2 regions of the Exiguobacterium sp. s191 genome follow, and region 2 is predicted to be linked to the other one. Evidence: a T-box and tRNA genes for the amino acid it is inferred to sense, from the RefSeq annotation. Region 2 holds a T-box; the other holds one or more tRNA genes.
What was found. The T-box of region 2 lies ahead of ileS (isoleucine--tRNA ligase). A T-box ahead of a tRNA ligase gene usually reads a tRNA of that ligase, here a tRNA-Ile.
Positions count from the first base shown of each region.

Region 1: it has a tRNA-Ile gene. The T-box ahead of ileS (isoleucine--tRNA ligase) is inferred to sense a tRNA for this amino acid. The anticodon was not compared.

Region 1 covers NZ_JACSNC010000001.1:198,023-212,987, reverse strand. Annotated here, with positions in the region: gene phoU (phosphate signaling complex protein PhoU) at 107-769, opposite strand; gene pstB (phosphate ABC transporter ATP-binding protein PstB) at 788-1,564, opposite strand; gene pstA (phosphate ABC transporter permease PstA) at 1,664-2,572, opposite strand; gene pstC (phosphate ABC transporter permease subunit PstC) at 2,574-3,515, opposite strand; gene KNQ09_RS01055 (PstS family phosphate ABC transporter substrate-binding protein) at 3,606-4,550, opposite strand; gene KNQ09_RS01050 (peptidoglycan D,D-transpeptidase FtsI family protein) at 4,776-6,848, opposite strand; gene KNQ09_RS01045 (superoxide dismutase) at 6,984-7,592, opposite strand; gene KNQ09_RS01040 (alpha-amylase) at 7,686-9,146, opposite strand; tRNA gene KNQ09_RS01035 (tRNA-Ile) at 9,263-9,336, opposite strand; tRNA gene KNQ09_RS01030 (tRNA-Met) at 9,348-9,421, opposite strand; gene KNQ09_RS01025 (Na/Pi cotransporter family protein) at 9,550-11,193, opposite strand; gene KNQ09_RS01020 (hypothetical protein) at 11,401-11,886, shown strand; gene ispG (flavodoxin-dependent (E)-4-hydroxy-3-methylbut-2-enyl-diphosphate synthase) at 12,054-13,163, shown strand; gene KNQ09_RS01010 (5' nucleotidase, NT5C type) at 13,263-13,832, shown strand; gene KNQ09_RS01005 (GGDEF domain-containing protein) at 13,933-14,965, shown strand, end outside.
Region 2 covers NZ_JACSNC010000001.1:628,877-643,841, reverse strand. Annotated here, with positions in the region: gene KNQ09_RS03315 (hypothetical protein) at 1-238, opposite strand, end outside; gene KNQ09_RS03310 (VOC family protein) at 269-955, opposite strand; gene KNQ09_RS03305 (carbon-nitrogen hydrolase family protein) at 1,088-1,744, shown strand; gene KNQ09_RS03300 (hypothetical protein) at 1,803-2,054, shown strand; gene KNQ09_RS17405 (GNAT family N-acetyltransferase) at 2,033-2,509, opposite strand; gene KNQ09_RS03290 (SMI1/KNR4 family protein) at 2,567-3,010, opposite strand; gene ileS (isoleucine--tRNA ligase) at 3,021-6,104, opposite strand; T-box leader at 6,161-6,406, opposite strand; gene KNQ09_RS03280 (GNAT family N-acetyltransferase) at 6,491-7,042, shown strand; gene KNQ09_RS03275 (hypothetical protein) at 7,152-8,066, shown strand; gene KNQ09_RS03270 (hypothetical protein) at 8,377-8,760, opposite strand; gene KNQ09_RS03265 (helix-turn-helix transcriptional regulator) at 8,753-8,962, opposite strand; gene KNQ09_RS03260 (DUF2188 domain-containing protein) at 9,100-9,324, opposite strand; gene KNQ09_RS17400 (DUF2975 domain-containing protein) at 9,471-9,941, shown strand; gene KNQ09_RS03250 (methyl-accepting chemotaxis protein) at 10,424-12,169, shown strand; gene solA (N-methyl-L-tryptophan oxidase) at 12,240-13,382, shown strand; gene KNQ09_RS03240 (hypothetical protein) at 13,441-13,710, opposite strand; gene KNQ09_RS03235 (helix-turn-helix domain-containing protein) at 13,860-14,378, shown strand; gene KNQ09_RS03230 (hypothetical protein) at 14,455-14,965, shown strand, end outside.

The DNA.
Region 1 (14,965 bases), 430 kb from region 2:
CCCAATCACCTCTCTGTCATTATTCACTTCTTTCCTATTCTACAAACGTGTTTCGAATCCCTTTACAAAAAAAGTAGGCAGAGGAAATTCCTCCTGCCTACTTGATTCATCCGTTTAAATCATAATGTTTTCCTTTTTCGAGATAGATCAGATGCTCCCCGACATTCGTCAAGTGATCACCCATCCGCTCGATGTAGCGGCAAATGTTCGTGAATTGCATGACTTCATCGACGACAATCGGCTGAAGTGACATATGACGCATGTATTGGCGAAGTGCCTTATATGTCGTCTCATCAATGATGTTATCGAGATCAGACAAGGCTTTTGCTTTCTCGACATCTCCGTCACGATAGGCAACGATTGCAGTTTCCGTCATATCCAGTAATGTCTCGAATGCTTCCTTCAACAAAGAGATATCAATGACATACGGGAACGTTTCGACACGAAGAACCGCTTTTGAGATATTCCCCGCATAATCTGCAATCCGTTCGAGATCCGACGAAATTTTCATCGCGGTGATGATTCGTCGTAAATCCGTCGCAACGGGTTGTTGCTTCGCGATTAAGAGAATCGCATCATCGTTGATTTCAAGTTCAAGATCATCGAGTTCATTATCGTTTTCGATGACCCCACGCGCGATGTCTTGATCATATTTTTCGAGTGCTTCTGCCGTTGTTGCGATCTGTTGCATCGTCTTACGAGCCAGTAAAAAGACCTTTTGATCGAGTATTGCAAGATTTTCTCCAAAAATCGTACGGTTCGCTGCCATTCGTCTCGTCTCCCCTTCTTATCCGAATCGTCCTGAAATGTAATCTTCCGTCCGTTTGTCACTCGGATTGCCAAAGATTCGGTCTGTTTGATCGAACTCGACGACTTCACCATTCAAGAAGAACGCTGTTTTGTCCGAAACACGTGCAGCCTGTTGCATGTTGTGTGTCACGATGATGATCGAGTAGTCTGATTTCAATTCTTGGACGAGTTCTTCTACTTTTAATGTAGAAATCGGGTCAAGTGCCGATGTCGGCTCATCCATCAAGATGACATCTGGTTCGATTGCAAGGCAACGTGCGATACAAAGACGTTGTTGCTGACCACCAGAAAGACCATAGGCATTTTCGTTCAAACGATCTTTGACTTCATCCCAGATCGCTGCACGACGTAAACTGCGTTCGACGATCTCATCGAGGATTTTTTTGTTTTTAACACCGTGGACACGGGGACCATAAGCGATGTTGTCATAAATTGATTTTGGGAATGGGTTCGGTTGCTGGAAGACCATTCCGACCGATGTCCGTAATTCTTCGACACCGTATTCTTTATCAAAGATATTACGTCCGTGATACTCGATTGCACCATTCGTCCGTACGATCGGAACGAGTTCGACCATTCGATTCAATGTTTTGATGAATGTCGATTTCCCGCAACCAGACGGTCCAATGATTGCCGTGACTTCATTTTTCTTAATATCGAGATTAACATCTTTCAGCGCATGATCGTCACCGTACCATAAGTTTAAGTCTTTGACGTTATAGACGCTCTCACGTGCTGCTACTGGTTGGTTCATACGCTCTGTCCCTTCTGTAACGACTGATTTCGTATTCAGCTTCGTATCCATCATCTGTCTTCCTCCTTAAAAGAAATCCCTTCTATCTATTTCGTTCGATTAGTAGCGTTTTGAGAATCGGTTCCGGATCCAGATCGCAAGCGAGTTCATCGTCAAGAGAATGACCATTAAGACGATGATGCCTGCCGCTGCAAGTCCTTGGAAGTCCGCTTGTGGACGACTTGTCCAGTTGTAGATTTGAATCGGTAATGCTGTGAACTCCGAGAAGATTCCTTCTGGCGCACGAGCAATGAAAATCGCAGCTCCGACCATGATGAGTGGTGCTGTCTCACCAATCGCTCGAGATACAGCCAAGATGATCCCAGTGATGACACCCGGTAATGACGCCGGAAGAACGACTTTGAACGTCGTTTGCCATTTCGAAGCACCGAGTGCAAGTGATGCATGACGCATCGCTTGTGGAACGGCACGGATAGCCTCTTGAGACGAGACGATGACGACCGGAAGACTCATCAACGCGAGGGTCAAAGCTCCAGCAATCAATGTCGAGCCGAAGCCCATGTTACGTACGAAGAACGTCAAACCAAGTAAACCGAAGACGATCGACGGAACACCTGCGAGGTTTGAAATGTTGACTTCGATGAACGAAGTCATCCGACTCTTCTTCGCGTACTCTTCTAGGTAAATCGCTGCCCCGACACCAATGATGAAAATCATCGGGATGATGAGGAGCATCAAGAAGATGGAGCCCATTAACGCCGGATAAATCCCGGCACGTTCTGCACGACGAGAAGGTGCGTTTTGTAGAAATTCTAGTGATAACCACGAAGCACCATCACGGATGACGCCGTATAGGAGAATACCTAAGACGACGAGACCGAAAAACAGACCGACGAGGAAAATGACTTTTGTGACGTTGTTGACGACGAGGCGCTGGCTAATGGATTTCTTCACCGCGACCGGATCGATGAATTTTTTCGTGACAGGTTGCTTTTCTGGTAAGGCCATCTTAATACTCCTCTCTGAAGCGGCGTGTGATCCAGTTCGCAAGTAAGTTCATCACTAATGTGAAGACGAACAAGAGTGTACCAACCGCATAGATACTGTAATATTCGACAGTTCCAAATCCAGCATCACCTAAGGCGACCTGAACGATATACGCTGTCATCGTTTGGACTGGCTCGAGTGGATCGATTGCAGCTGTCGGATTCGAACCACCAGCGATCGTTACGATCATCGTCTCACCGATTGCACGTGACATACCGAGTACGATCGATGCAATGATACCTGATAAGGCAGCTGGAACGACGACTTTCAACGCAACTTCAAGACGTGTCGAACCGAGTGCAAGCGCACCATCGCGAATTTTTTTCGGAACGGAGCTCATCGCATCCTCAGAAATCGAAGCAATCATCGGAATGATCATGATCCCGACGACGATCCCCGGACTGAGCGCATTGTAAATTTGAATACCTGGAATCAATTTTACGAGTAATGGTGTAACGAACGTCAATGCGAAGAATCCGAAGACGATTGTTGGAACACCTGCTAACACTTCAAGAATTGGTTTTAAGATACGGCGTGCGCGGTCTGACGCGTACTCACTTAAATAAATCGCAGATGTGAGACCGATCGGCACGGCAACTAGCATCGCAATCACGGTAATCTCAAGCGTACCGACGACAAGTGGCCAAATTCCATACTCTGGTTGTGAGTTGAGTGGATACCAGCTCGTACTGCCGAAGAATTCCTTGAACGGAACGACTTCGAAGAAGTGTTCTGTTTCAATGACTAACGTGAGAATGATGCCGATGGTCGTAACGACCGAGACGAACGCACAAAGGAATAAAACGATCGGCATGACGCGTTCCATGACGTTTTTCATACTATATTTTTGCTGTCGGTTCTGTTGAATCAGCTCGCGAACCGATTTATTTTGTGTTGAACTCATCCTTCTTCACTCCCTACTCCTTCTTGACATGAGAACGGGACCCAACCGGTACAGACTTCCCCGGTTGGGCCATCCTCATGACTCGATGATTTATTTCATTGCGTCTTCAATTGCTTTTGCGTTTTCATCGTAACGATCTTGCGGCATTTTGATGTATCCGACTTCTTCAGCAAGATCACCAGCGTTTTCGTTCGTGAACTGAACGAAATCAGCGACTTGTTTTTTGTCTTTCATTGATTTGTTATTGATGTACGTGTAGATTTCACGTGACAGTGGATAAGAAAGATCTTTGATCGTTTCTGGTGTTGGATCGACTGCATCTTTTCCTTCCGCAGCAAGTGGTACTTCCTTCAACTTATCTTTGTTCTCTGCGTAGTACGCATATCCGAAGTATCCGATTGCGCCTTTCGTTCCTTCAACACCTTTGACGAGAACGTTATCGTCTTCTGATAATTGAACATCTTTACGCATATCTTTTTTCTCAAGTACTTCCTCAGAGAAGAAGTCGAATGTTCCTGAGTCTTTACCTGGGCTGAAGAATTTCAATGGTTCAGCCGGATAAGAAGAATCGACATCTTTCCAAGTCTTGATGTTCGGATCGAGCCAGATTTTCTCGAGTTGCTCCATTGAGAGTTCTTTTACCCATGTATTTTCTTTGCTGACTGCGACAGTCAAACCGTCATATGCGAGTGCCATTTTTGTGAATTCAATGTTGTTCTTTTTCGCTTCAGCTGCTTCTTCTTCTTTAATTTCACGCGACGCGTTCGAAAGATCTGTTTCACCAACGACGAAGCGTTTGAATCCGCCACCTGTACCAGAGACACCGACTGTGACATCTACGTCAGGTTGTTCCATCGAATATTCTTCACCGACAGCTTCCATGATCGGGAAGACAGTAGAAGAACCGTCGATTGCGATTTTTCCTTTTAAATCAGATGAACTAGCAGAACCGCCTTTATCGTTACCACATGCTGCCCCCACTACTGCGATTGATGCTACCGTTGTGATGAGTGCTGTTTTTTTCATCCAAGACATGATTAATTTTCCTCCTCGAAAGTATGTCGCTGACGATGCTACGACTTTTTGTCCGTTTTCCTTACAAGACTTATACTACGGATGAACTATTAAAACGAAATGAATCCAACGTAAAAGAATTGTAAAGGCGTGTTTTTTAGTGTTTACAATTCGAAATCCATTAGAAAAAAAGGTCAATGCAAACAAAAAAACGAGAGTGATTGCTCACTCTCGCTTAGTTTCTAGTTAATTTGGCTTAGTTTGCCACGGGATATCTTTGACATTAAAGTACGCTTTGACAAGATCGTGACCGATTTTCGAGTTGACGGTTTCTTGTTCCATATAAGGAAGGAACACGGCCCATGCCATCTCTGGATTATCGTACGGCGCCCAACCAACGAGGTTCGAGTTCAATGAACGAACCGGTTGACCACTTCCGTCACGCAAGGCGATTCCATCGTCACCATAGACACTGACCTGCGCTGTACCTGTTTTCGCAGCTGCATCAATACCGGTTTGCGCGATGACTTTCGCTGTACCACGCTCTCCCTTGACGACACGATGCAATCCTTCTCGGACATGATCAATGTTATCTTGACTGACTTCAATCCGATTCAGGTAATTCGTCTTGAAGCTATAATCAACTTGTTTCGTTCCTTTTTCAATCGAATTCGACGCGAGAACTTCTTTTAAGAAATGCGGCTGAACACGATAGCCACCGTTGGCAAGTGTTGAAATATACTGTGCGACTTGTAGCGGTGTAAACGCATCATACTGTCCGATGACTCGGTCCATGAGTAACGTGACACGGTCAGGTGTCCCTTGAACCCCTTTTGCTTCATAAGGCAAATCGATTCCTGTCGTCACACCTAGTCCGAATTGACTGTAATAGTTTTGCATGATTGCCGCTGCGGCATCAACGCTCGCACCCGCAATCCCGTTGCTCGGATACTTCGCCATCCGCATCGCAATGTTGAACATATACACGTTTGATGAACGCTCAAGTGCTGTCAAATCCGTGATTGCTCCCATGTTGACGTACGATGCTTTTTTCGTACCCCCGATTGTGATCGGCGCATCATTGATGACTTCGTTTTGACGAATGACACCTTCCTCGAGTCCCATCGCAACCGTTGCGCCTTTGATCGTCGAACCGATTTGAAGCGACGTCAACACGTTATTGATTGCGACATCCGAGAACTTACCGGTTGCTGGATCCAACTTTTGACCAGACATCGCAAGAATCTCACCAGTCTGTGGGTTCATGACGACGGCGTAACCTTCTTTTAGATAACGACTCCCCATGCCACGACCCATTTTAATGGCTTGTTGCATGATTTGGTCGACTTGTTTATTGTATTCCGCATCCACGGTCAGAACGAGATCTTTACCGGACTCACCTTCCTCACGTTTTGGATCACCGACCGGCTCCCCATTGAACGTCTCATACACATCGTACGCGGGTTTCCCGCGCAGAAGATCTTCATACTGTTGTTCAAGGAATGATGTTCCGACACGGTCATTCAAGCTGTAACCTTTTGCTTTGAACTCCGCTTGTTGTTCTGCTGGAATCTTCGAATACTTCCCGAAGATGTTCCGTAGTGTTCCTTCATATGGATAAGAACGCTCGTAGAACGGTTCCACCGATACACCTTTTAAATCTTCTAGATTTTCATCGATGATCGCCATCTCTTTTGCGGAAGCACCGAGTTTGACGAGTTGTGGATCAAGTGCGTATCCGACTTCCATGTTGTGTTTGATCGCAATGACTTCCATCGTTTGGTCGTCATAATCGATATCGTCTTTCGTAATCGCATCTAATCGGATTTGATCCTGTTCTGCGATTGATAGTTTACTTTGTGCTTCTGCTGAAGGATATTTCTGTTTGACGGCTTCTTGATAACGACGATCGGACTCTTCCGTGTTCGTCGCAATCCAGAAGTCCTTAATATCACGTTCTGTGACTTTCCAATCTTTTTTAGGTAGATCAATGATTGCCGCAAGACGCTGTGCAATCTCAATGCGTTCATCGACTTTCGTCGTTTGTGCGCGACGGTAGACGATGGAGTATTTAGAAATCGTATCAACCAAAAGACGACCATCCCGGTCATAAATCTTTCCGCGTGGCACTTCATATTTTGATGCGATCATTTCTGTTTTTTGAACTTCCCGCGAAATTTTCTCACCATTGACGATTTGCACAACTCCTAAACGGAAAATCAAAATCGCAAACAATAAAAAAACGACGAAGAACATTAAATTCAGACGAAGCGGCAGATGATTACGCCGTCTTCCTCGTACGGTGATTCGTTTAGCCATGGCGTACTCCCCTATCGTTCAAAAGTCATCTTGTTTCATTATATAGAAGGAAACTTTCCATAACAACCTATCCCATCATTTTCCGCATTAAAAAAAGCGTATCGTTCACAATTGAACGATACGCTCGTTTTCATATTACTTCGCGTCAGCGTAAAGCTTCGCTACGTGATCCCAATCAACGACGTTGAAGAACGCATTGATGTAATCAGGACGACGGTTTTGATAGTTGAGATAGTATGCATGTTCCCAAACATCAAGACCGAGGATTGGTGTTTTGCCTTCCATGACTGGTGTATCTTGGTTTGGTGTCGAAACGACCGCCAATTTTCCACCGTCAACGATTAACCAAGCCCAACCTGAACCAAAACGAGTTGTTGCTGCTTTCGCGAATGCATCTTTGAATGCATCGAATGATCCGAATGCTTCGTCGATTGCTGTCGCGAGTTCCCCTGTTGGAGCAGCACCGTCGTTCTTCTTCAACAGTTTCCAGAAGAATGAGTGGTTCCAGTGACCGCCACCGTTGTTACGGACTGCAGTTTGAATGTTTGCTGGGAGAGCATCCAAGTTTTGAAGAAGTTCTTCAAGTGACTTTCCTTCATGTTCTGTACCCTCAAGCGCCGCATTCACGTTCGTGACATACGTGTTGTGGTGTTTCGTGTGGTGAATCTCCATCGTACGAGCATCGATATGTGGCTCAAGCGCATCATAAGCGTAGCCGAGTTCTGGTAATTCAAATTTTGACATGTTCATGTCCCCCTTTGTGCTATTTTCGAAAACTTCAATACCCTTTAAGACTAGCAAAAGAACCTGTGTTGACGCAAGTCAAGACCCTCGGATTTACTCGACTTCTCGCGGAGCAAAAACTGAGACACCACCACCTGGAACCGGGAAGACACCAAATCCTTCATCGTCGATCACGACAGGGTGATCTTGATGGTTCGTATAGTCGAACCATTCTTGTCCCGCACGCTCAACACCTACGAACATCCGTTTTTCACACATATCGGCATTCGACAATAAGACCGCGCAGCCGGAGTTCTCGATTTCTTCAACACCTCGACGAACCCAACCGACACAATGAGGATCATCGAGATAATCTTCTTGCTCACCATACGCTTTGTGATACCGTGCATAGAGTAAAGCATCAATCATTTCTTTTTTTCCTTCTACCGGATGTGGTCCTTGCACTCCATAATAGTCACCGTAGAAGACACACGGGTAACCGTCTTTACGAAGTAAAATCGCCGCGTAAGCATGTTGTTTGAACCAGTCATCCACCCACGACTCAAGTGATTCTCCCGGTTGAGAATCGTGATTGTCGACGAACGTGACGGCATTCGTCGGGTGTGATTCGACAAGGGTATCCGCAAACAACGTCGTCATATCAAAGTCCTGTCCCTGCTTCGAAGCTTCATGGAACTTGTAATGAAGCGGAACATCGAACAAATCGATCGTATAGTCGACGCTATCAAGGAAATGACGACAATCATCGAGATCTGATTTCCAGAACTCACCGACCATATAGAAGTCACCTTCACTTTTTTCAATCATCGATTTTGCGAATTCATGAACGAATTCATAATTGATATGTTTGATGGCGTCGAGTCGGAAACCTTGGCAATCAATTGTTTCTTGGAACCAATGTCCCCAGCGGATCATTTCTTCGCGGACTTCCGGATGATTATAATCGATGTTCGCGAACATCAAATAGTCATAGTTGCCGAATTCATCATCGACTTGATCATTCCAATCTTTATTTTTACCGGAAATTTTAAAGACACCCGTCTTTTCTTCACGGGCATCAAAATCCGTTCCATTGAAAAATTCATGTGTCCAGATGAAATCTGAATATTTTCCGTTACGTCCTGGGAATGTAAACTTCGTCCAGGCTTCGATTTCAAACTCTTCTGAAATTTCTTTCGAACGATCTTCCGGATGGACTTCGACGACATTGATCGTCTCAAGTTCATCAGCTGCTGCTTTATGGTTCATGACGACATCAGCGTAAACAGCGATATCGTTCTCACGAGCAACCTGGATTGCTTCGACGAGTTCATCTTTCGTACCGTATTTCGTACGGACCGTTCCTTTTTGATCAAATTCGCCTAAATCATAGACGTCATAGATGCCATATCCTGTATCCTCATCTGATTGACCTTTTGACGCCGGTGGAATCCACACGGACGTGATGCCGGCAGCACGTAATTCAGGCGCCCGCTCTTTCAAGCGTTGCCAGTGCTTCCCATCATTCTCTACATGCCACTCAAAAAACTGCATCATCGTATGGTTACGTTCCATCTCTCTTCGCTCTCCCTTAGTTACTATAGTATGAATATTATTACAATATCTTTACTATTCCCCGGGGGAACAAAAATAAACGCTTCCCGTTTTTCAACGAGAAGCGTTCTACTGAATGGACCCTGCAGGGCTCGAACCTGCGACCGGACGGTTATGAGCCGTCAGCTCTAACCAGCTGAGCTAAGGGTCCTTAAGTAATAGTAGCGGCGGAGGGAGTCGAACCCACGACCTCACGGGTATGAACCGTACGCTCTAGCCAGCTGAGCTACACCGCCATGATGTATGTTTCTTACTCTTACTAGATTACGAGATGTGGCGAAACTTGTCAATATGCTATTTCAAAAAAATAAACAGCTGATTTCATATTTTTGAAATCAGCTGTTATAAGAAAATCGTATTTCACTTAGTTCGTTAAAGCTGTCCGCTGTTCAAGGACGAGATCCGTGATGTTGACAGCGTGATCGCCAATTCGTTCGAGGTTCGACAAGAGATCGACGAAAATCATTCCTGCTTGTCCCGTACATTCGCCAGCGTTAACACGAAGGACATGATGCTTCCGGAATGAACGTTCGAGTGCATCGAGTTTGCCTTCGAGTTCCAGAACCTTACGAGCTCGTGTGACATCATCCTCTTCGACAGCGCGAACAGCACAATCGACGATTTCTTGCGTTAAGGCGTACATGTCATCAAGCTCTTGCTTCGCAGCTGATGTGAACTGAATTCGGTTGACGATTTGGAAATCGACCAATTCAACGATGTTTTCGACGTGGTCACCGATTCGTTCAAAATCATTGACGGCATGCATCAATAACGAATGATCATTTGATTCTCGTTCTGATAAATCATGTGCCGCTACTTTGACAAGGTAATTCGTGACTTCTGTGTTCAAGTGGTTGATTGCATATTCAATCTGCTCTGATTCTGAAACATCTTTCTTATCATGCGATTGCGTGTAACGGTGCGCTTTTGCAAGGGCGTCTTTCGAGAATTCTCCCATTCGCAATACTTCGAGTTTTGCATGATTTAATGCAAGTGCCGAAGATTGGTTCAAGATGTTCTGATCGAGATGACGCGGTTTCGAATCAATCGTCGTATCCGTACCCGGTACGATTTTTTGTACAAGCCATGCGATTTGTGCGATGAACCAACATTGAATCAACGTATTGACGACGTTGAATGTTCCGTGTGCAAAGGCAATTTGCATTTTCGGACCTAAATCAAGCGTTCCTGTGATCCACGTAATGAAGCTTGAGAAAATTGGTAATGCAATCAGGAACAATACTGTTCCGATGATGTTGAAAATGACGTGTGCTGCTGCTGTACGTCTTGCTGCAATCGACGCACCAAGTGCTGCAAGTACTGCTGTGATCGTCGTTCCGATGTTATCACCGAACAAGACCGGAAGTGCCGCTTTGATATCGATCATGCCGCCAGCGTACAACTCTTGTAAGATGCCGATCGTTGCTGACGACGACTGGACAAGAACAGTAAAGATCGTTCCGACAAATACACCAAGCAATGGGTTATCCGACATCGATACCGTCAACTCACGGAACCAGACGCTTGACTCGAGTGGAGCCATTCCGTCGCCCATCAATGTCAAACCATAGAACAATGCACCGAAGCCGAAGAAAATCTGTCCGATGTATTGAATCCGTTCTTTTTTAAAGAAGAAAATCAAGAAGGCTCCGAGCGCAATTGCCGGAAGCGCAGCTTCCTTGACGTTAAAGCCAATGATGAAGGCTGTAATCGTTGTTCCGATGTTTGCCCCCATGACGACTCCGATCGCTTGTCGTAAATTCATCAGACCCGCACTAACGAGTCCGACGACGATGACGGTCGTTCCTGACGAAGACTGAATCAGGACGGTTACGACGATACCCGCTAGGATACCTAGTAGTGGATTTGTCGTATATTTATCGAGGATATAACGTAATCGGTCTCCGGCTGTTTTTTGGAGCCCATCTCCCATATACTTAATACCGAATAGGAAAATTCCGAGTCCACCGATGAAGGTGAAAATCATTTCCTGCAAATCATAGTTCATCTTGCCAGCTCCTTTATTTCATGTGGATTGATGTGTTTGTAAAGTTTATTTTCTCAACTCCCCCATTATGTAAAGGTCTGTTGAACTTGTAAATAGTTTTTGAGACATCCGTTTGTTAAAGTTTTATTAATCTGTACTACTACAAAAAAAACTTTTATTACCAATGAAAATTAAATAATTTAAATCTGTTATAAAACAATAGAAAGAGTGGTTCACTTGTCATTTTTACGTCAACTAATTAATTACTTACAAACTTCCTTAATTCCAAATCGTCCGTTTTTGCGCCTTCGTTTGGCAGATGTTTCCCTTTATTTTTGTGGATTAGCTTGGATTTCATTTTGGACGACGGTCATTGATTCCTTCTTTTTACAAAAAAACATCCCGATCGTCGTCTGGTTCATCCTTCATTTCATCTTTATCGCAATCGCTGTATTACTTTACGTATTGTTTATGGCGTATCTAACGAAGGGGTTTGTCCGATTGTTACTTCCCCGTCCGTGGGCGTATCGCCAAACGTTTCCTTACACGGTCGCAACAAATCTCTGGTCTTTCCCACTCGGTATGCTTCTATACCAACTCGATTACCCTCGCTTCGGAATCGGGATACTCGTAATCGGACACTTCGTCTACACATTAGTACCATTATGGATTGCCCGTTCCTCAAAGCCACGCGCTTCACGTAAACCTCAATGAGTATAAAAATCAGGCGTCCGACGGATTGACGGACGCCCTTCTTTCATTAAACAATTGTAAATGTTCAATTTTCGTTCTTGTTTCTCGATTTTTAGGGAATAGTTCGATATGATAGAAAAGGTAAACATAAACAATATGGCGGTATGCCACAAAAGGAGATTTTCGATATGCCGAAAATGGTCCATCGCTCTAAGACTCGTCCCGTTCGTGTAGGGGACCTTGTCATTGGTGGAAATAATGAAGTCATCATCCAAAGTATGACGACAACTAAAACACACGACGTCGAAGCGACAGTCGCTGAAATCCTACGCCTTGAAGAAGCTGGTTGCCAAATCGTCCGCGTCGCTTGTCCAGAAGAACGTGATGCGCTCGCACTTGCAGAAATCAAAAGCCGAATTAACATTCCGCTTGTCGTAGACATCCACTTCAACTATAAACTTGCGCTTATGGCAATCGAAGCTGGCGTCGATAAAATCCGGATCAATCCGGGTAACATCGGTCGCCGCGAAAAGGTCGAAGCCGTCGTTACAGCAGCAAAAGCGAAAAACATCCCAATCCGGATCGGGGTAAACGCCGGTTCACTTGAAAAGCATATTCTTGAAAAATATGGCTACCCAACTGCTCGTGGTATGGTCGAGAGTGCTTTGCACCACATTAAGATTCTCGAAGATCTCGACTTCCATGATATCATCGTCTCGCTTAAAGCATCAGACGTACAGTTGGCGCTTGAAGCGTATCAGCTCGCTTCTGAATCATTCGACTATCCACTTCACGTCGGGATTACGGAATCTGGTCCACTTCGCTCTGGTTCATTAAAATCAGCAGCGGGACTTGGCGCGATCTTGTCACGCGGAATCGGAAATACAGTTCGTGTATCTCTTTCAGCGGACCCTGTCGAAGAAGTAAAAGTCGCAAAAGAAGTCTTGAAATCATTTGGTCTCGCAGCGAACGCAGCGACATTGATCTCATGTCCAACATGTGGTCGGATCGAAATCGATTTAATGTCAATCGCTGCAGAAATCGAAGACTATATCGAAAACATCCAAGCGAACATCAAAGTTGCGGTTCTCGGATGTGCGGTCAACGGTCCTGGTGAAGCACGTGAAGCTGATATCGGTATCGCTGGTGCACGAAACGAAGGATTGTTATTCCGTCACGGAGAAATCATCCGTAAAGTACCGGAAGCAACGATGGTCGAAGAATTGAAGAAAGAGATCGATGCGATCGTTCTCGAAAAACAGGCTGAAAAAGAAGCCGAAAAAGCGAACCATGCATAAGTTGAAGACTCCTCCCTCGCGAGGAGTCTTTTTTCGTATCTCGATTTCGACTATGTTATACTAAGTGAAGAAAAATTTTTAGAACGTGGGTGACTGTAAATGAAAATTGGAATTGACATTGATGGAACGATCACACATCCATCCTCTTGCTTCACTTACATGAATAAATATCTCGGAACGTCGATTGACTTCAATCAGGCGTCCGAGTATGAATTGCATACGTACACCGATATGAATCAAATCGAATTTTGGGACTACATGGTGAACTCCGGTCACGAGACCGGCATTTATCGTGAATCCATCCCTCAAGAACATGTTCGCCACCACTTATGGAATTTGCGGAAGCAATATGACCTCCATTACGTAACAGCACGATCGGAGCTCGTTCGTCCTGTAACAGAAGAGTGGATCAAACAACACGAACTTCCTCTTGATTCCTTGATCATGACGGGATCACACGACAAAGTACAAGTCGTTCGTGATTTATCACTCGATTTATTCATGGAAGATCGATTAGAGAATGCTGTGCAGATCGCAGAAGACACATCGATTCCTGTAATCTTGTTCGACGCACCTTATAACCGTAAAGCCGTACCGAATAATGTCATTCGTGTCGCTTCATGGAATGAGGCCGTTCAAGAGATTCAAAAATTTGCACCGATTCGTTAAAACAGCCGATTAGGCTGTTTTTTCCATTTTTATGTCATTGTATGACTTGATATCGTACAATGACGATAGATTGAAACTTTGATATAGGAAGGGCTTCGTGATGCTTGCGACAGTGAATATCTTTTTTATTAATATCTGTATTATTTTTCTCGTTTCTACGTTCACCTTTTACCTACTTCGTGATCGTTTGCCAATTCAACCTGACTCAAAAATGTCTACTCGTCTCTATTTCGGACTTTCCAATGGTATGACTGGCATTCTACTTATGCATAATGCAATCGACTTAAATGGAGCGTTGATTGATTTACGGTTATTACCTCTCGCTTTGTCCGCTTTGTTCGGTGGTAATATCAGTATTGCCGTGACAGGGCTGATGCTCTTGATTTATCGATTCGTGATTGATAGTGGCGATTCACTAGACGCTCTGTTTAGTTCTGTCATCACACTACTTGGATTTCTAGTACTTTCTTTTATTTGTCGTCGATTCATCAAACGGCAAGGGTATTTCTTTTCTGCTATCGTCACGGTCGGTTCCCTACTCGTACTCTCGCGATTGATTATGAGCAACTCCCCAGCGGATGCCTGGGGAACGATTTATATTCCATATTTCATTTTAACGATTGGTGGAGCCTTTTTGTTTTATCGTTTGTCTTCACTTCTTCAGCAGCATTTTGTTCTTTATTCTTATCAATCCTATCTTGCTTCGACCGATCAATTGACGCGGCTCGCGAACCGCCATGTCATTTTAGAAAAAGTCACGACGCTCGAAAAGAGTAAAGATTCTTGGGGAGTCATCTTGTTTGATTTGGATCACTTCAAGAATGTAAACGATACACATGGCCACGCTATAGGAGACGCTGTCTTGCGCCACTTTTCAATCTTATTGAACGAGCATTGTCCGGCACCCGTTACGGTCGGTCGATATGGTGGTGAAGAATTCATCGTCATCGTTCCAGACATTGAACCGCATCCTCCTGTCGTCTTAGCTGAAACAATCGTAACAGCTGTTCAGCAAACACCGTTCGTCATGCAAGATCATGCCGTATCCATTACGGTATCCGCAGGAATTGCTTACGCTCATCAACAACCAGCTGAAACAGTATTTAAGCAAGCGGATAGCGCTTTGTACGAAG
Region 2 (14,965 bases):
TTGCAAGTAAGATGAGTACGCCGACCTGTCGACGTGTCAACGTAACATACGTCAAAACGCGCATGCCTTCACGGATCACGAACGGTAGGAGAACGAGGAGTGCTGCGACCGGTAAGATGACCGGGTCACCGCCTTGCTGAATCGGCATCGACCGGGTCAAATAGCCAAACAGAAAAAAGAAACCACATACGAACAACAATAATCCGAACGCGATACTCGCATTCACCGCTTTATTCATCTTACTTCCCTCACTTTTTAGAATAATGAATTATGAAGAAACGGCACTTTGATGCCATACGCCCGCTGCATCTAGCCGGACCCGATGTCTGCCGTCGAGTTCCATCTCGATCGGACTGACCTTCGCCGTCTTCGGTGAGAACAACCATGTCCGTCCTTCCGGGACGAGCAAGATATGCGTTCCATCCGCGACTGGTCCGAGGAAGTTGAGAGACGCGCCGTTGAGCGGACGTTCCCGTCGCTCGAGAACGCCGATCTCTGCTAACTGCGCACCCACTTCAAGCACGTCTTTCACCGTCAGACTCATCTCACCGATTCCGAGGATGTCGGATACATCAAACGTCGGTTCCGCTTTAGAGGGATTGATTTGATGCCGCGCGATCAGCTCCAAGACATTTTCATCTGGATCATAAAAATAGCAGGAATGCGAGTCCGTGAAGTCAAAATAAATCTCGTCCTGTCCATCTTCGATCAAGAGTGGTGTCCGTTCTACGAGCCACGCTTTTCCTTGTTGGAAGACGTTTTCCGGAATGTTGAACGCCATATGATACTGCGTATCAACATCGTCCGTCTGTCGATATGTCAGTTGATCGGTACCGATTTGCATCGTAAACGAGTCGTCCGTTTCCGAGACGAGCGGGAATCCGATCTGTTTTATGTAAAAAGCCTTCATTGCCTGTAGATGGCGTGTCACAAGAGTGGTTTTTGAAATGTTCAAGCTGATGACCTTCCTTCATTTGCAGTAAAATTTATCAAAAAGCGATATGCTTTATTTTACCACTAATGGTAAAATCATGACGAACGGAAAGTCTGATTTTTCAGATATATTTATACCTGAGAGGATGTTTTGATGAAATTATTAATCGCTCAACCAAAACGCGAGACCGGACTCGAGCAATTTGAACGTGAAATCGCCGCTTATCCTGAAGTCGATCTGATTGTCTACCCGGAAGGATATTGTACGGTCGCAGAACTCGAACGCGTGCAACACCTTGCCAAACAGTTCGAAACAGCCATCGTCCTCGGTTACAAGGATGAAGCGAATCTCGATCGCGCTGTCATCATCGATGCGACCGGGACGCTTCTGCTTGATCGCGCAAAAACACCAGAAGCTGGGCCGCTTTATACGCCTTCAACAGCAAACGACGGGTCGTTCCGCTATGGATACGTCCTCTGTCGCGAAATCTTCTTAGGAAACGACGGACTACGCGAGGAATCTGGACTTGATCTCATCTTCAACCCGATTGGCGTCGGCATGTTCAGCGAGGAACAGTACGTTGAGTGGTCCGGTGAAGCGCGCATCATCAGTCAGGCGCAACAAGCGCTCATAATCGGAACAAGTCATGCCGATGGTTCGTACCGCAACTGTGGTTTTTCGATTCCGATTGCCTTCATCTATGACGAGACGGGCGAGCCGTTGCTGTTGTCTCATAACGATACCCGGACACGTCTGTTTGATACGGTCACGCGTCACGTCGAAGTAGTCGGTACACCCTCTTTATCGTAAACGAACACACGCTTCTTCTGACTGGAAGAAGCGTGCCATTCCTTCAGGAGGTGCTCTTATGTCTCAAACAGGTCGTGCGTCATTCTTTTGGAAACGATACTTCTATGTCTTCTTTCCTTTGTTCATCTTCGGGGTCAGTCACGAATCGTACTTGGTCGATAATCCGTTAGCTAACCTTGAGGACATCGGTGAGTTCGTCTTCTTCTTTTGTCTTTATCTGTTTAACTTTGCCGTCCTTGCCGCTCTATTAACCAATCTGTGGTGGTTCTTCCTTCCGACAAAACCCGCTCATGCCGAAACCGATTTTTGATAAGAAACAAGTGTCGCCCGTTCGTTGAGCGGTTGACTGACACCGGTCAATCGATAGCCCATCTTCTCATAGAAATAACAGTTACGTGTCTCTTCACGAATCGTCCGCAGTTCCCATGTCGTTGCAGTCGGATAAGCTGCTTCAACGAGCTGTAATGCGCGTTGGGCGATCCCTTCACCTTGACGGGCTGGATCTAAGAACATCGGACTGATCGCGTAGCGACTCGGTGCTTTCGCAACGACACAAATCCCGCCGACGACGACATCGTCGACGATGATTTGATGAAACGTACTACTTGGATGCGTGATCCGGTGAATGACACGATCGATCGATTCGTTCGCCGGATTCGTTGCAAAATCCTGATACCGCTCGAGCGTCTCTGAAAACGCCTCGAGTTGAAGCGTGTGAAGCTTCGGAGCGTCTGTAAGAGACGCTATCTTTAATTGAATATCCACTGAACCTCTTCCTCTCTTACCGGAATCATTCCCAAAATTGCGTGCCTTGCGCGACGATCAAGTAGTCGAGCCATCGCTCGAAGCCAAACGGCATTGCGTCTTCTTCCCATTCCTCGAAATTAAGAAATTCCCCACTCCAGATCCGATTTCCTGCCGGCGATTCATCTCGTAGACGATCCACTCCCCGTCTGGTCCTGCGCCGATCGCTAAGAAGTTTTCGGGACATTCCCAAATCTCGCTATACGTCAGGCAATCCTCGATCGAAAAGAGTTCGAATCCATCGTTGTAGGATAACGTTTCGTGCTGAAACAGCTTCGCCCCGTTATGTTGACGCAAGAACGCCTGATAGTCGTCTGCCGTCCACGCAGGTAACAGCGCGAGCTGTTCGTCCGTCGCCCCTCGGTTAAAGATGAAACGTTCTCGGGCAACATATCCTTCTTCTTTTTGGACCTCTAACAAACCGTCGACGAGTCGACCTTTTAATGCTTCTAATGCAATCATGATCTTCTCCTTAACAATATTCTTTCGTTGGTGCGAACGAGACACCGACATCGTGTCCGCCTAGCTGGACATCCCCTGCTCCTTGTAGCGGTTCAGTTCGAACGGAGGATAAGGCAAGGTGTTTAAATAACAAAGGCTCAAACGTCTCGACAATCGGTTGGAACGTCGCATCGACAGACAAGACGAGATCGATTCGTGCGTCCCGCGATAATGCTTGTGCCTTTCGTTCAGACTGGATATAGCGAACGAGCTCTCGCATCCAGCGTTCCTGCTCCAGTGCTTCCGTGATCCGCGTATCGAGCGTCACGGTGAGTCCACCACTCGTCGCAGCAGCAAAGCCCGTCTGGACGATTGGTTCGACGATGACGTCCGCTTGACGCACCTCGACTTCATCGCCTGATGCGGTCTGATAGATCAATCTTCCGGTCTCGAGCAAGTCTGAAGTCTTCTGTGCAGACAATTGTTGTAGCCATTGATGGATCGCGTTCGCTTGCTGTGCGAATTTCGCTCCGGCTGCGCGGAAGTTCAATTTAAGACGGAACCGTGTCGTCGCTTGCGTCGTCGGAACGATTTGGACGTCTTTTACATTCAGTTCCTCTTGGATGATTGCCGTATAGTCCGACCACGAAAAGGTTTCACTCGATTGGACGCCTAAGCTAGCAAGCGGTTGTTTAACTTTTAAAGCGTGCGTATTACGAACTTGTCGTCCTAACTCGACGACAGACACGACTTGCATCATCTCGTATTCCAGATCAGGTCGGAGCATCGATGGATCGGCAACCGGATAATCCGCTACATGTACGCTCATTCCTGTTAATCGCTGATAGACATCATCAGCAAGGTACGGCGTGAACGGAGCGAGTAGTCGTGCCGTCGTCGAAAGTGCGAAGTGGAGCGTCGTGTACGCGGCTTGTTTCTCTTCCGACCAGTCAGCTTGCCAGAAACGTTCCCGCGAACGGCGGATGTACCAGTTACTGATCTCATCGACGAGTTGCGCAAGACTCCGTGCTGCTTGAGTCAATTGATAATCGTCCATCGCATCCGTCACGTCTTGCGTCGTCTGATGGACACGCGAGAGCAACCATTCGTCGAGACGCGTCCGTTTTTGCGGACGTGAGTCATCAAATCCGTCCAGTTCTGCATACGTCAGATAAAACTGGACGGCATGATCCAGTGTATCGACTAGTTTTGATTTTGCTTCTTGGACGATCCGCTCAGCAAACCGTTTCGCACTCCACGGACTGCTGTCGACGAGTAGCGCCCAGCGTAAGCTATCAGCACCATATGCTTCGATTAACGCCACCGGGTCGAGGGCATTTCCACGACTCTTCGACATCTTCTGCCCGTTCTCATCGAGGACGTGCCCGAGTGCGAGGACACGCTTATAGGCAGGCTGTCCCGTGAAAAGTGTCGAGATCGCTTGCAAGCTGTAGAACCAGCCCCGCGTCTGATCGATGCCTTCGATGACGACATCGGCTGGATAGCGGTTAAGCGTCTGCGTCCGTGACGGATAATGCTGTTGCGCGAACGGCATCGCTCCGCTATCAAACCAGACATCGATGACTTCTGGTGTCCGGTGCATCACTCCCTGACACGTCGGACACGAGACCGATAACGCATCAACGTATGGTTTATGCAACTCGACGGATTCCGTCGATGTCGTCGTCCGGTGCAACAAGTCCGCCTTGTTTTTCGGAACGAACGTCGTATCACACGCTTCACACTCCCAGACGTTCAGTGGTGTACCCCAGTAGCGATTACGACTGATGTTCCAGTCGACGAGTTGCTCGAGGAACTTTCCGAACCGCCCTTCCTTGACGTGATCGGGGTACCACGTCACAGAAGCATTGTTCGCAAGGAGTTGTTCCTTGACGGCCGTCGTCTCGATGAACCAGTTGTCTTGTGCGTAATAGAGCAGTGGTGAGTCACATCGCCAACAATGCGGATAGCTGTGCGTATAGCGTTTTTTCGCAAACAAGCGTCCCCGTTCAGCGAGCAGCTGGATGATCGCGACGTCTGACTCCTTGACGAATCGACCAACGAGTGGTGGAACGGCATCCGTGTAACACCCAGCAGCATCGACGACGTTAACGAACGACAGACCGTTTTCCCGGACGACCCGGTAATCTTCTTCCCCGTATGCTGGAGCAAGATGGACAAGTCCGGTTCCGCTCGTTGCTTGGACGAAGGACGCCCCGACGACCGTATGACCGTTCTCTGGCGTCACGAAATCAAACGGTGGTTCATAACGCAAACCGACGAGTTCCGCACCGAGCTGTTCGGATACGACCTCGACGGATTCCGAGAACAGTTCAGCGACTAACGCTTTAGCGACAATGAATCGCTTTCCTTCAAACGCTACTGTGACGTACGTCAATTCCGGATGAACCGCCACCGCGACGTTTGCCGGTAACGTCCACGGTGTCGTCGTCCACGCTAGTAGAAATGTCTGTTCCATGCCGACGATCGGGAGTTTGACCGTAGCCGATAAGTCCGTCACGTCCTGATAGCCTTGCGCGACTTCATGGGAACTGAGTGACGTCTGACAGCTCGGACAATACGGTGATACACGATGTCCTTTCGTCAACCAGCCTTTGTCATGGATCGTCCCAAGGATATGCCAGACGCTCTCGATATACTCGTCATCCATCGTCACGTAAGGATCATCCCTGTCGACCCAGTAGCCGAGTTTTTCCGTGAAGGCACGCCACTGTGTTTCATAAGAGAAGACGCTTTCCTTACAGCGTGCGATGAATGCTTCGACACCATAGTCTTCGATCGCTTGTTTGCCGGAGATGCCGAGTTGTTTCTCGACCCCGAGTTCGACCGGTAGTCCATGTGTATCCCAGCCGGCTTTTCGTTCGACCCGGAATCCTTGCATCGTCTTATAGCGGGCGACGGTATCCTTGACGGTTCGTCCGAGTGCATGACCGACGTGGGGTAAGCCGTTCGCGGTCGGCGGTCCTTCGTAGAATACGAATTCCGCTTCCATGCGTTGTTCAATCGATCGTGCGAAGACTTGGTCTTGTTTCCATCTGTTGCGGACACGCTCCTCACGTTGTTGTACGGTTTCTGCTTGGTTTTGTGACGTCATCTCTTGTTCGCTCCTTTGTCGATAACTAAGAGAATACAAAAAAGTCCGCCCCCTTTGACAGGGACGGACTTCACCGCGATACCACCCATATTCCGCCGAGAATACTTATTCTCGACAGCACTTAGTTGCACACTATCATGTGCATTCCATGTAACGGTGGACACCCGGTCACGCTTACTGAATGGTTCAGCGTGACTTCTCAGAGAGGATCTTCATGATTGATCTGGCTACCGGTTCTCAGCAATCCCGGTTTTCTGTAAGGCAGAGGTACAATCATTACTCTTTCTCGTCAACGAAATGATATGCTCTTGTTGTGGAGAATCTTACCATATGCCTTAAACACTGCACAATAACTTTTTACATTTTCTTGCAAAGGAGTTTTTTGAATGTTACATACTTTCCCAACGCTTAAAACGGATCGTCTCGTCTTACGCGAAGTGTTACCCGAAGATGCTACGAGTGTCCTAGCCTATTTATCAGACGAACACGTCGTCAAACAGATGGGACTCGCCGCCTTTCAATCGAAAGCAGACGCGCTTGAAGAGATTGACTGGTATGCCTCGATTCGTCGAGATGGAACGGGTATCCGGTTCGGGATCGCATTACAAGAAGACGATGTCATCATCGGCAGTTGCGGTTTCTTGAATCAAGCGGAACGCCATCAGCGGGCAGAACTCGGGTTTGAGTTGAGCCCTGCCTATCAGGGACAAGGCATCGCGAAGGAAGCAGCGCTTGCGGTCATCGAATATGGCTTTACAGAACTTTCGCTCAACCGGATCGAAGCACTTGTCCTACCAGCAAACACCGCTTCGCAACGATTGCTTGAACGGCTCGGATTCCAGCGTGAAGGGTTGCTTCGTCAATATGAGAAAACGCGTGGACAATTCGATGATTTGTATATGTACTCGATATTGCGAAGTGATTGGTTTCAAATTTAATCTATAAAAACATTCCCTTCATTTCAAAATGATTGAAATCTAAAAATGTGATATTGGAATATACTGTTAGGTGTAAGAAATCATTTTTGTCATTTAAGGGGGAACCATCTTGAAGAAATGGATCGCAGCAGGTCTTGTATCATCATTAGCATTCGGTGTCATGCAGACATCAATCGTTGAAGCAAGTTCAAGTTCAAAAGAAGTGGCTAAACTGAAAAAGGAAAAAGCAGCACTCCAAAAACAACTAGCCGACGAAAAGAAAAAAACAAAGAAGTCGGAAAACGCTTATAAGACGTTACAAGGACAGCACACGAGCCTCTCAAAGTCTTATAAATCACTTGATACTAAGTACAAGAATCTTCAAATCGAGAACGAAGGGAACAAAAAGAAGATCAAAGAGCTTTCGACTGGGTATCGCCTTCTCGCATCTTCAAAATCACTTGTCACAGACGGAGCAGTCGTAACTGGTAAGTACAAAAATACAGAAAGTTTGTTGATGCTTGGTAAAACGCCATACGTACCATTACAATTGTTAGCAGACCTTTCAGGATTACCTCTAATCGAGACTTCCACCGCTTATGAAGTCGGAACACCACTTTCAGGTACATCACTTTCATCGATCCATATCGCCTCTTCATCGTTTGAATCGATTGAAAAAAATCAATCCATTTTAGCGAATGGTAAACTAAATAATCAAAACGTAATCTTATCAGGGTTCTTCAATGATGAATATGCTACTTTTAGTCTTGATCGAAAATATAAAAAATTATCTGGTCAACTGTCCCTTTTGACTGAACAAGCTTTGACAAAAAGTTCGAGTGACTTGAACTATGCGAGTCCAGAAGATGAAATGACACTTGTATTCTCCGACAATAACGGAAAAGAACTCGGTCGCTATGATGTTGTATATGGCGCGGATGAAATAGACTTTGATATTGATGTCACGGGTGTGGCGAATCTTCGTGTAACTGCAGAAGGAAACAGTACAGTTACTACATTGATTTCACCTGTACTGACAAAATAATAAAAAAAATACCTAGAAGAGATTATTAGTCATCTCATCTAGGTATTTTTTTCATCATTTATGCAATTCTTTGATTCGTTTGTGGGTATCAGCCATTTCTTCTTTAAACAGATAGACATGAGGATTGCCCTCAAAAAAACAAGATAAATTCATAATAAGCAACATCTAGTGGAGCAAGCTCAATCGCTTTTCCTGCATGATGCAAACTGACCGTGCAAGCACATTCCATATAATATAGTAGATGTATCATCAGTAGTGATATCATTATTGTTGTTCTTCCATGCTTTACTCCTTTCCGTTCCAAACCACTTCATCGATAGGAACGTGCTTTCATAAACTCAATGATTGGTAGTGTAACTAAAGCAATCGCGAACAAAACGATCAATAACAGATTCGCTGATTCATGTAAAAAGTAATCGAGACAGATGAATCCAAAAATCAGGACAATCAGGATTTTGTAGCTAACGAGGCCGCTTTCCGTCGTAATCTTTTTGCCGAGCTCATCTTCTGGCACAGGACGCTCGTCTTCTCCTGATCGTGCCCACGTAAAATACGAGAAGAACATGATCAATAGAATCGCCAATTGAACAATCGAGAAGAACGTTACATTATTTTCGATGATCATACTAATGATGGTAAGACTCGCCACTATCACGAGCGTTACTAAAAATAAACCCGTTTTTTTCTTAGACATCCCATTCCTCCTGTTCTGAAATGAACAGATGATCGACTTGTATCTGCAAGACTTTGGCGATATTAAACGCTAATTGTAAAGTCGGATCATACTTGTTGTTTTCAATCGCATTAATCGTCTGCCGACTAACCTGACAACGGTCAGCCAGTTCTTGTTGCGATAATTTTGCCGTTAGACGTCGTTCCTTGATGTGGTTTCTCACGTTCATCCCTCCACGACGTGTCAAATTCTTTTTACATATTTACTGTAATGAACTTCCATCATTATGTCAAAAACTTTTGACATGAGAATCATTAAAAAGACACGCTCTCATGCTCAGAACGTGTCTTATATGATGGCTCAACCTCGTGGTGGAAATGGATCGTGTCCGTAGGAATCTTTTTCGCGAATCTGCCCTTCTTTGTTATGAATGACGAGCTCTGTCTTCTGACTTTTCGCAATGCGACGCCCTTCTGCAATCGCTTCTTTCTGTGTAGCGAATCGTTTGGTTGCTCGAGTCGCACCGGCAGCTTTCACTTGATAGCCACCTTTTGGATGCGGCGTGACATGTTGCTCTCGTTTCATCACGTGACCTCCATTTCCTTAATCTATTTCATCTTCATGAGACTGTTTTGGCGTACGGTTGTCTTTTCACTTGAATTTTTTACTAGCCTATCGGGGAATGCAGTATACTAAAAGAAACGTTTGTTGCCTCGAAAGGAGTTGATATCGTGAATCATTTCGTCTGGCAAATCCGGTTTTTACGTTTTATCGTCTTCGGTATCATCTTCAGTCTGTTCGGTTTAGCTGGACTTGGTATCCCACTTGTCTGGCATGGTATCACGAAAAACTTGTTACTCGAGCGACCTGGCTACAGTGTTCTATTGACCGCATACCTTATCTTCATCCCAACTCTTTTGATTTTATTCCATGCGCTCCGAATCCTTCGATATATGTCGATGACTCCTCCGGCTTTTCCGCTCATCACCGCTTCCATTCAATCGATGAAATTGTGTTTTTATATCGTTACGATTCTTACGACATGTCTGTTCCCTGTCTTTTTCTATATTGGTCAGATTGACGACGCACCCGGTCTAATCGTCATTGGTATGGGTTTGATCCTGACTCCTTTGACGTTCGGGATTACCCTTTCGTGCATCCAACACTTATTGTTGCGCAACGTATTGCCACTTGAGTCGTAAATTAATTGGAGGTAAAGCAAATGATTTTAATCGTGTTCGCTCTTCTAATCGTTGCTGGTCTTGCCTGGTATTTTACTCAATCCCGCCCATAAAAGCGGGATTTTTTAGATTGCATCGCATTGATGGTTGTCTTGATGTCCTTGCTTGAGAACTATCTTCGCATGACAACGCAGGCACGTGATCAAACGGATTGCTGTTCTCCGCTTACTGATTGCATGTCTGTGTAGTTCATTTTCATATACATGTTTCGCTTTGATTCGAGGAATTGCTTCACTTTCCATTTTGTTCCCTCTTCCCTCATCTTGTATTTTTTTCTATTTTACTTCTCCCCTAAATCATTCTGAGTAAATCTTTTTTTGAAAAAAACGCTCTATTTTACTGATTTTCATTAAAAAATCGTCGGATAGTCCTGTTTAATAGCTATTTAAGCGACCGATAATTTAAATACAGCACTAGAATCCACGACGAGAGGAACATGCAACTTGAGTACACCTACAAAACAACACTCACTTCGAACACGTTTATTGACTATCATCAGCCTGATTATGATCGCGTTCTTCATTTTCAGTAGTATCGCTCTCTTCTTCAATACGAAACAAACTGCGGTCTCAACGCTGAAAGCGACCGCCGAAAAGGACGCGCTTCGCATCAGCAAAACATTCGACACAGTGGCTTATAGCGAATTCCTACAATCGCCTGTCGCGTCCGAGCAGTATGAAACCCTACGGAATCAACTTGATACCTTACGTAAACAAAATGGACTCTTGTATACATACACAGCACGCATCGACCAAAACAAGGTCCGTTTGCTGATTGACGGTCTCCCTAAGAAAGATGCCGCAAAGATTAATGAACCGGCGAGTGGCGCAAAAGTCGCTGATATGAAGGACGTATTAAATGGCGGAACACACGCGACGGACATCATTGATGATCCTGTATATGGACAGTATATGAGTGTCTACGTTCCGTTAAAGAATTCGTCTGGTCAAATCATCGGAATTCTTGGCGTCGACATCGCTGCGAAGGAAATCGATGCCCTCACAACAGAATTATTAAAACAAAATGCACCGATTTTCATTGGACTTTTACTTCTTCTGTTAACGATCACACTCGTCTTGCTCTACTTCGTCCTCGGTCGAAAATTACGTCCGCTCGAGACGTTACAGAAAGTCGCTGCCTTGATTGCCGAAGGGCGTCTAGATCAGGCAAAACAGACGTTGACTGACCTAACGATTGCTTCAAAAGATGAAATCTATGCGCTTGCGATCTCGATTCGTGATATGAACGAGATGCTACGGACGATGATCGTCGATATCAAACAAACAGCAACACTCGTCTCGACGACAAGTCAATCGATTGATCAAAGTACGACAGAAGTACTCGACGGATCGAAACAAATCGCCCATACGATGTCAGAAATCGCGACGGGGACCGAAAGTCAGACCCAAGTCACACTTTCATTGAATGACGAGATGAATCGGTTCGCAGGATTGATTGAGACGACGAACCAGTCTGGTGTCGAAATTCAAGGAACGACGGCTCAGATGGCAACACTGACACGAGTCGGACGGGATCAAATGTCCGCTTCTGTCGAACAGATGCGCCACATTCATCAGCACGTCACGCAGTCTGCTGAACAGATTGATCTACTGAAACAGCAATCATCGGATATCCAAACGCTCGTCGGTATCATCCGCGGTATCTCCGAGCAGACGAATCTACTCGCCCTTAATGCCGCGATTGAAGCGGCACGAGCTGGTGAACAAGGAAAAGGATTCGCTGTCGTTGCGACCGAGGTCAAGAATCTCTCAAGCCACGTCGCTAGCAGTGTCAGTGAGATCGCAACAATCGTCACGTCGATTGAAGCCAGTGCGCAGCAGATGCAGCATAGCTTCAAGACGACGGTCGAAGCAACAGCAGCCGGCAAGCAGATCGTTCTCGATACAGATACGACGTTCGAACTGTTGACGGATCAAGTCACGCACGTCTCGTCAGCAACACAGCAGATGACGCAACAGATGGAAGACGTCTTGCAGGCAGAACGGTTCATTCGTAATGCCTTGACGGAAATTGCTGCTGTCGAAGAAGAGCACACGGCAAGTAACGAGGAAGTTGCCGCTGCGTCTGAACAAATGATCGCGACGATCACGACGCTACATACGCTCGTCGGCGATTTAAACGCACGAACGGAACACTTAGAACAAGAAGCCCGTCGCTTCGAGATTTAATCTTTCATTTGTTCTTTTCTAGTTCTCACTCTATACTGGTGTGAACTTACATATGAAGGAGTCGAATCAGATGTCCCATTATGATGTCATCATCGTCGGTGCCGGATCCATGGGGATGGCAGCAGGCTACTATCTCTCACGAACCGATCAAAACATCTTACTATTAGACGCTCACAATCCACCGCATGATCAAGCGAGCCATCACGGGGAGACTCGGATCATTCGCCATGCGTACGGAGAAGGTGAAGCTTATGTGCCACTGGCGTTAGCCGCGCAACGCTTATGGTACGAGTTGGAACAAATCAGCGGCCGAAGTCTATTCCTGAACACGGGAGTCTTAAACGCTGGTCACCGTTCGTCCCGTTCGATGCAAACGATCATCAGGAGTGCAGCGCAATACGATTTGCCGCTCGAGGTCCTGACGGCTGAGGAAGTTAGAACCCGCTGGTCCGGCTTAACGATGCCCAACGACTATATCGGCTGTTTTGAACCGACGTCTGGTGTATTGAAGTGCGAGGATTGTATTGAAGCGTATCGCGATCTTGCAATCGCGAACGATGTCGACATCCGGACGAATGCGAAAGTAACGACGCTTACCGCCCACACTCATGGTGTGGACGTAACCGTCGGAACAGACACCTACTCAGCTGACGCGTTAATCGTCGCAGCCGGTGCCTGGTCTGGTCCGTTGCTCGAACAAACTGGACTCTCCTTACCGCTGCGCCCTATCCGTAAGACGTTCGCCTGGTTCGAAGCAGCGGAAGAGGTATTCAATGACGCGGTGTTCCCGGCCTTCGCCTTTGATACACCCGCCGGTTATTATTACGGTTTTCCAAGTATCGCTCAAGCCGGTCTGAAAATCGGACGCCACGACGGCGGCATCCCGGTTGATCCAAATCAACCACGCCGTCCTTTCGGTCAAGAGACGGGTGATCTGGCTGATTTACGACAATTCACGAATACGTTCATGCCCTCAATCGATACTTTAGCTCACGGCAAACCGTGTCTCTATACGATGACGCCAGACGAAGATTTCATCATCGATTTGCATCCGGACTATCCGCATATCGCGATCGCCGCCGGCTTCTCCGGTCACGGATTCAAGTTCAGCAGCTTAGTCGGAAAAGTACTCAGTGAATTGATCATGGAACGATCGACGACCGAACCGATCGGACCGTTCGCGATTAAGCGATTTAAACAATTGAACACATGAAACGATAAAGACCGGCAACGAAAATGCGTTGTCGGTCTTCTGTATCAACGGTATGATGTCACACCGATTCATTCGATTCTTGCTGATTTTTTGCAGCTAGCTTTTCACGCTGTTTTTTCTCATCTTCAGTCCACCAGCCGTGGATCAGTAATACGAGTCCAAGGATCAATGCACTCATCGGGAAATATGTTAAGTAATACTCACCAAGGTTTTCTCCTAGAAATTCTGGAGATAATTCAATATACGCTCGGAACATCTGAACGATGAAGAATAAGAAAAAACTTGTAATGAGTGCATATGTACTGTAGCGATAACTTGTATTTTTCATATGAAGGCTCCTTTCTAAAACATACTCTAATGTAAATCATTCAAGGAATACATCAAATTCCCTCTTTTTACATTATCATTTTTAAGAATGTTTCCAAAAGCATGATAAGATAGTTTTAGAATCGATTGAACGAAGGAGTGAAACACGTCGTGAACTTTAACTTATTCAAAAATCATGTCCGGTTTAAGATTGCACTCGAATTGATTGATCGCGAAGACGGCTTATCAATCATGCAACTGAATCAACGTTTAACGGATGTACCGCAGTCTACTTTGTACCGGCAAGTTAATGCGATGATGGACGATCAGTTGTTGAAAATCGTCGCCGTCCAGCGCGTCGGAAAAGTCGAGGAAAAAATCTATGCCTTGAACACGAGCGGTTATCAAATCAGCGAAGCAGACTGGAACAGTGCGACGTACGATGAAAAAGTGAACTTCGTCTCGTTCTACTTCATGTATGTCTTGCAGCAGTACCAGTCGTACTTCGAACAGACCGTTCAAACGCATGGTCAGGACCACTCGACGTTCTCGATCGCGAAATTGCACCTGACAGATGATACCTTCAATGATTTTCAACAGGACATGCGGACACTGCTCGAAAAATATCATCACCTAGAGACAGAAGACCAGGCAACTGAACGGACCGTCTCACTCGTCATCTTGCCCTAAACACGCTCCGTTTCTAGAATTGTATTTTCACCAAACTGAAACGAGACAACATTGCGAGGGAGAGAAAATAGACCCCATGAAACGGATCAAAGAAAATCTTGATGCAATTGTGCTGGATACGTTGAACGTAAAAGCAGAACAGATTCTAAAGATTGGTGAAGGAGCTTGGCACACTGTATATAAGTTAAAGAGAGTAGATGATCAAGACCTTGTGATTCGCATAAAAAAGAATGAAGCTTATGGGGAGTTCCAACAGATTGATAAACAAGAGCTGACTACAGAGTATGAGTCTACGAAAGCTTACTATTTACATGCCAATACAAGTGACCAAAATGTCTGTCCTGACTTTTATCAGTATTTTATTGAAGATGACACAGTATTTACAGTAGAAACGTTCATGGGTCGTGGAACGGATTTATTGTTACTCGATCAGAATAAAGCCCATTCTTACGGTAAGAAATTAGGGAGAATTTATCACAATATACACAACCAGAAAACCTCTATTGCAGGTTTCGGGGAATTGAACTGGCAAGAGAAAACTTTACAAGGTAGTGATTTAAGAAACGAGGATAAATTATGGCAGGATG